Regions from separate parts of the Nostoc sp. 'Peltigera membranacea cyanobiont' 232 genome, predicted to be linked through region 1. Evidence: riboswitches for the same ligand, from Rfam matches in the RefSeq annotation. Region 1 holds a riboswitch; the other holds the start of a gene.
What was found. Region 1 has a riboswitch for cobalamin ahead of cobG (precorrin-3B synthase). Riboswitches for the same ligand answer to the same signal wherever they lie in the genome.
Positions count from the first base shown of each region.

Region 2: another riboswitch for cobalamin. It lies ahead of CDG79_RS19425 (DUF1636 family protein); the one in region 1 lies ahead of cobG (precorrin-3B synthase).

Region 1 is NZ_NOLK01000044.1:57,294-60,906, reverse strand. It holds gene CDG79_RS16845 (LysR family transcriptional regulator) at 1-664, shown strand, start outside; gene CDG79_RS16840 (thiol-disulfide oxidoreductase DCC family protein) at 757-1,170, opposite strand; adenosylcobalamin-variant (AdoCbl-variant) riboswitch at 1,433-1,523, shown strand; gene cobG (precorrin-3B synthase) at 1,585-3,048, shown strand; gene CDG79_RS16830 (precorrin-8X methylmutase) at 3,108-3,613, shown strand, end outside.
Region 2 is NZ_NOLK01000057.1:29-3,641, reverse strand. It holds gene CDG79_RS19440 (hypothetical protein) at 1-151, shown strand, start outside; gene CDG79_RS19435 (extracellular catalytic domain type 1 short-chain-length polyhydroxyalkanoate depolymerase) at 435-1,397, shown strand; gene CDG79_RS19430 (cobalt-precorrin-6A reductase) at 1,442-2,185, opposite strand; gene CDG79_RS19425 (DUF1636 family protein) at 2,185-2,604, opposite strand; cobalamin riboswitch at 2,627-2,790, opposite strand; tRNA gene CDG79_RS19420 (tRNA-Val) at 2,959-3,032, shown strand.

The DNA.
Region 1 (3,613 bases):
TCAACTGTCCAAGGCAATCGATCTGACTCAACGGACAGGTAGGGGTGAGAAAGGAAAACTCCGAGTAGGTTTCACCACCTTGGTAACTTACGATTTGCTACCTGTGATTTTGCGACGGTTTCGAGAACAGTTTTCAGAGGTAGAGTTACTATTGCAAGAATTAACGACAACTCAGCAAGAACAAGCGCTATTCAATCGCCGCATCCATGTAGGTTTTGCCCATCCACCTTTGGAAGACAACACTTTCAATCAAGAATGTATTCAGCAGGAAGGACTAATTGTAGCTTTGCTAGAAACTCATTTCTTAGCCAGACAAGAAAATATTTCAGTGCGATCGCTCTTGAACGAAAATTTTATTATGTTCCCCCGCTATTTGGGGCCTGGACTTTACGATCAAATCCTGAGTCTTTGTCAGCAAGGGAATTTTAGCCCAAAAGTGACTCAAGAAGCAATCCAAATGCAGACAATTATCGGGCTAGTGTCAGCAGGAATGGGGATTGCGATCGTACCGTCTTCTTTGCAAAATCTTCAAAGGGCTGGTGTGGTTTATCGCGTTTTAGAAGAAAAAACACCATTAGTAGAAACGGCTGTAGTGTGGCGACAAGAGGATATGACACCTGTTTTACGGGAGTTTCTACAAATTGTGACAAGTGTCTGTGGTTAATTAGTCAGTTAAAAAGGCGATCGCCCAACGCTTAGGCGCGATTTGAGTTGCAAGCAACTGTTTTATAGAAGCATTGCGATCGTGTTTAATAACTAACTCTTGGATTCCTTGCAGTTTCCATCAGCACAGTATCCCGATTCATAAGTACTAGAACGCTTACCAAATATGGTGTAACGATTATCGCGGATTTGTTCGTAAAAGCGATCGCCTGCCCATTTCATCCCCGGTAAGGCTCGATAAGCATCTACAAATATACTTCCTACTGGCAATAACCGCCCAATTTCTTCTGCGGCGTTACTGCCTTGCCAACGTCTTTGAGGTTCATTGCCATCAATTAAAATTACTCCCTGTTCGCAATCTTGGGCTGTAATTCCCCACTTTAAAAGTGTCTGTTCATCTTGCATGGGAGCGTAGTGAAATAACTTTCCCTTGTCTAAGGTTTCTAGCAATTGCACTAAAGTAACGCAGAGATTACAATTTCCGTCGTAGATTACGTAGTAGTTCATGGAAATAAGAGCTTTTTGGCAATTGACTTGTCGGATCTGTCTAAACACAACTTTGGTATTCTAGCTTAGAAAACCGTAGCGATCGCTCTTGCCTCACTAAGGGATTTCCAAGTAAAAAAATATTCCGTCGCAGAGGGACAAGGGGGACAAGGGAGACAAGGAAGAAAGAAGTCTAGTTGAGTAGACAAATTGAATAATTTATTTTTTGGAGTTCCCTAATTCTGAAATGTTAAATTTTCTAACTACCTTCTCGTGCTAAATTATTAAAGCTTGGAGTTGGGAAACTCCGGTGAAATTCCGGGACTGTGCCGCAGCTGTGATGGGATCGCCCAAGTCAGAATGCCAACTTTCAAGATGTCATCAAGACACAATCACCGTCTACTCCCTGCGTCGCACGGGGAAGGAGTTCTAAATTTGCTTTCTAGATTTGCCACTTGTCCTGGCTTGTTTTATGCTACACCCGCCGCCGATGGGATATTATCTCGCATTAGAATACCAGGTGGAATTATTAGTACTCAGCAGTGCCATGCGATCGCAGACATAGCAGAGCAGTACGGTGGCGGCTATGTGGATGTGACTAATCGAGCTAACCTACAAGTCCGCGAGATCCGCACGGGGATAAATGCCGAGGTTTTGAAGCACTTACAGCTTATGGGATTGGGTTCTCACAATTCTGTTGTAGACCATATCCGTAATATTATGACCAGCCCAACTGCTGGTATCGACTCCCAAGAATTAATCGACACTCGCCCTTTTGTGGAAGATTGGGATAATTATATTGCCGCACATCCGGCGCTTTCAGGACTATCGGCAAAATTTAGCGTTTGCTTTGATGGTGGTGGAATAATTCGCGTGTGCGATCGCTTAAATGATATCCTATTTGCTGCTGTCTTAGTCAATGCTGATGTTTACTTTCGCCTTTATCTCAGTGTCGGCGCAAAGGGCCAACCGCCTAGCAATACGGGAATTTTGTTAACACCACAGCAATGTTTACCTGTCTTGGCAGCTTTGGCAGAGGTCTATCTAGCTCATACTAATACTACAAATAAGCGTCGGCTACGTCTCTTAGAGTTATTGAATACTTTGGGTTGTGAAAATTATCTCCAAGAAGTTCAGCAACGTTTACCTTTCCCGCTTTTGGACGGTGAAACGGGAAAATACCTAATCCCCCAACCCCTAAAGGAATTCTCTACTATTTTGCAAGGAGAGGGCAAGTATCAGCATATTGGTATCCATCCCCAACGTCAGCGAGGCTTATTTTATATTGGTATCGTATTACCTCTGGGACGATTGGAAAGTACACAGATGAAGGGTTTAGCAGATTTAGCAGCAAAATATGGTAGTGGCACTCTTCGGTTAACTCCCTGGCAAAATTTGCTGATTGCAGACATTCCTCAGCAATGGGTTGATGATGTCCAAAGTGAAATTACTTTTTTAGGATTAGATTTCTCTGCAACTAACATCAAGAGTGCATTAGTTGCCTGTTCTGGAAACAAGGGTTGTGCTTCTTCTGCCACAGACACTAAAAGTCATGCGTTGGCATTAGCTGAGTATCTGGAAACTCGCCTTACTCTGGATTGCCCAGTTAATATCCACTTCAGTGGCTGCGAAAAATCCTGCGCCCACCATAGCAAGAGTGATATTACTCTGCTCGGTGTCAACTTTGAGGCTGACGGTGGAATTGTAGAAGGCTATCACGTTTATGTTGGTGACAGCAAGCAGAAATTTGGACGGGAAATATATCAATATGTGACTTTTACCGAACTACCTGCATTAATAGAGCGGATGCTATATGTATATAAAATTCAACGCTTAAATCCCAATGAATCTTTTGGGGAATTTAGCAATCGATGTGCGATCGCTCAATTACAACTCTAATTCAATAAACACTTAGGCTCACTTCTCAAGTCAATCCAAAATCTAAAATCCCAAATCGAATGCCCGACTACATCCGAGATGCCAACGAAATTTACCGTAATTCTTTTGCAATCATCCGGTCAGAAGCGAATTTAGATGTACTGCCACCAGATGTAGCAAAAGTTGCCGTGCGTCTCATTCATGCCTGTGGGATGACGGATATTGTTACTGACTTGGGATATTCACCAACAGCAGTACAATCTGCAAGGGCAGCCTTAGCAGAGGGAGCGCCAATTCTATGCGATTGCCGGATGGTTGCCGATGGCGTTACCAGACGACGGTTATCTGCAAACAATCAAGTTATCTGTACCCTCAACGAGCCGGAAGTGCCAGAAATTGCTAAAAAGATGGGTACTACAAGGTCGGCAGCAGCTTTGGAATTATGGCGATCGCACCTGGAAGGATCGGTAATCGCAATTGGGAATGCGCCCACAGCACTATTTAGACTGTTAGAAATGCTTGATGAAGGAGCTACTAAACCTGCAATTATTTTAGGCTTCCCAGTTGGATTTGTCGGTGCAGCCGA
Region 2 (3,613 bases), on a different contig from region 1:
ACAGGCATCGGCAGCAGAGATCGTTGTCAGACCTGGTGTTCAGAGACATAATGTGATTAGCCGTTATGTTCACAAAAAGTTAATTCCTGGTCATTGGGAAAGAACAAGATACGGTCGTCGTTGGGTTCCTGCTCACTACGTAAGAGTTTAATATATCTGCTGCATTTAGTAGTGATGTTGTAATCGACTTCTTGCAAAAATACCAATTCTCTAAGAAGCTGCATTAAACTTCCCTCGATCAAACTTGGGGCAAAATTACCTTATTTGATGCAGTCTCACAAATAATCGGTATAAGTTTGATTACTTTTAGCTGATTAGCATGATTAAAACTAACACTTTAGAAAGAGTGTTAGTTTTAATTTTATCCTACTTCAGATAATAGACAAAATACACTAATTATAGTAAAAATATTCTTATCGAATGATTGAACGAACATGAATATATATCATAGCTGTCAATACTTTAAGAAAATTATTACTTCCTTACTTGTAATTAGTTTAGTAACAGCCTGCAATTCAATCCAAGCGGATGAAATACATACCTCTCAACCAAAAATATTGAGTGGTGATAATTATGGACAGATAAATAATCAAGGACGATTACGCACTTACTATCTTTACACTCCAAAATCTTACGATCCAAACCACCCAATGCCATTAGTTTTAGTATTTCATGGAGATGCTGGTAGTGGTCATTCGATTAGTGATGTTACGCGTTTTAATAATTTAGCAGAGCAAAAAGGATTTATTGTTGTTTATCCAGATGGAATTAATCAAAAATGGAGCCTTAGAGGTAATTCTCAAGGAAAGATAGATGATGTTTTATTTGTCAGTGCTTTAATCGATCATCTGAAGCAAGAAAGAAATATTGATAGTCATAAAATCTATGCCACTGGTTTTTCTAGAGGCGGAATACTTACCCAAGCTTTAGCATGTAAGCTATCTGATAAAATTGCCGCTTTTGCATCAGTAGCTGGCTCTCTTCCAGTTCGGCTCAAACCTAATTGCCAACCTCAGACTCCGATCTCAATGATGATCGTTAACGGTACAAACGATCGAGATGTTCGTTATGAAGGTGATGACCACACTCAACGAGGAGCGCTTGTTTCTATTTCAGACATGGTAAGCTTTTGGCGATCGCACGATCGATGTATTTCACCTAGCGCATCGCCACTGCTTTCTGACACGAACTCTAGCAAAAGCTCAAAAGTCAAAGCTACTCAGTACTCAAATTGTAGTGGCAACTCAGAGGTCTTACAGTTAGCTGTAGTAGATGGGGGACATTTTTGGCCTGGTGGTGCTTCAACCGATCCGAACCTAAATAAATTCAATGCTAAACTTGGCTTGAATGCCAGTCAGACCATTTGGGACTTTTTTCAACGCCACAGTTTATCTTAAGCTGACTAAAGAAAATTCCCGATCGAAGCTTTTGCCTGATTGTACTAATTGTGCAACTTGTCAAATAGCCATGCCAAAACAGCATCAACATCAGTAACTTGTTCTCCTGGCGGTATGGCTGGACGGTTTATTATAACAACCTTCACACCCAGTTCTCGCGCTGCAACAATTTTGGGCTTTGTGGCATCGCCCCCGCTATTTTTGCTCACGATGGTATCAATATTATTATCAATCAGGATTTGCCTTTCATTATTGAGGGTAAAGGGCCCGCGATCGCACAATATCCTTCCTGTGGGTACTAAAGCATCATCAGTGGGAGGGTCAATCATCCGCATCAGAAACCAAATTTTCTCTAGGTGAGCAAAGACGGCTAGTTCTTGCCTCCCAACTGTCAAAAATACTCGCTGTGCCTGGTTTTGCAGAGATATGGCGGCGGCTTCAACGCTGTCAACTTCAATCCAGCGATCGCCACTTTCTTTTTCCCAAGGCGGGCGAATTAACATTAGATGGGGTACTCCGACTTCAGTTGCAGCATCTGCCGCATTGAAGGAAATCTGACTCGCAAAAGGATGGGTTGCATCAATTAATAAGTCGATTTGCATTTGACGCAAATAGCTAGCCAATCCCACCACACCACCAAAGCCTCCAACCCTGAAATCGCCCAACGGAATTGATGGTTCACGGGTACGACCAGCTAGAGACGTGATTGCTTCTAACCCTTGAATAGTCGCCACTTTAGCAGCTAGTTCTGCGGCATCTCCCGTTCCACCCAGAATTAAAACGCGCATCATTGAGATAAAGGTGGAATCTTTGCCAAAATGCCTTTTTTCAGCGCTTCTGGCCGTTCTGACCAAGGTAGTAAACCATCTGTTTTGACATAGTATTGACTAGCGCATTCTAGTACCGCAGATGCACTACCATCAACGGCTAAATCGCCAAACAAATATGTTAATTTACCTTTGGCAGCAAAGGCAACTACACAAGAACGATTGCAAGCACTCATGCATTCAACTTCTTGAATTGGGAATTCATCTCGTAAGTTCCAATCTTGTGCAAGCTGCTGAAGTTGGTTTAGAAGTTTTTGACCACCACTTTCACCTAAGCGTTTTCCCTCTTGCCAAACGCTAGCACAAGTTTTGCAAACAAATAAAGTATGGTCAGCAACACCCAAGGGATTCGTTGGGGAAATATTTACAGTAGTAGTCATCTGTACCTCGCAGAGATGTGGAACTGTTAAATCTATTTCGGTGGGCATCCTGACTCACTCAATTTGGAATTTGAGATGTAATCTCAAATTGGTTCACAGTTGCTCCCAAGCGCCGGATTTGCACCGAACTTTCCCCGTTACCTCTGGTAGCTGCTCCCCACCAGAACCGAATGACCTTATCGATCATACACTAGGGTCATCTGAGAAAAGTTTCATCAATTGCGATCGACCCGGTTTTTGCCACAGATGGGAAATGACTCCTGAATTCTGTTTGATAATAAACTTCGCCTGATTTGGGTCTTTTTCTTGCTCGATTCAAGAAGTATATGCTAATATTTATAATCGTGTGGTTAAGGACGTATAGCTCAGTTGGTTAGAGCGCTACGTTGACATCGTAGAGGTCACTGGTTCGAATCCAGTTACGTCCATTCTAAATGTACAGTGACTAATTATTTGTCGTCGGTGACAGATTAATGTCGTTGGGACTAATTATCTGTCGTCGGGACAAATTGATGTCGTTTAACTGCCAGTGACAAATTAATGTCATTTATTTACAGATACTATAGCGATAATGTCAACGTAGCGCTCTCTTTCAACCCTCCCTAATAAAAATTATGATAACCCACCTAGTACCTGGCACGTTATTACAACATTTTTGTATGCGTGCGTAATAGTTTCAGATTTGGCTTTCAACCCACCCAGTACTTAGAGGGTTGTTGCCACGCTAGTATAGGCTTAGATTCTATCTAAATTAACTGGCAGCAGTCTTTCAACCCACCCAGTACCTGGAGGGTTGTTGGCACATATTCTCAGTCAAATGATCAGCATGATTAAATTCATTGCCAACAATCACCCAGTACCTGGAGGGTTGTTGGCACATATTCTCAGGGCAGTAAAAACAGCCTCCGAGCTAGGCTGTTGACTTTGTGCATTTTTCGGGAATTTTCGGGAAAATTATTCGTGTTATTTTTGTTTGACTTAAAGTGCCTGCTTCAGGCACTTTAAGTCA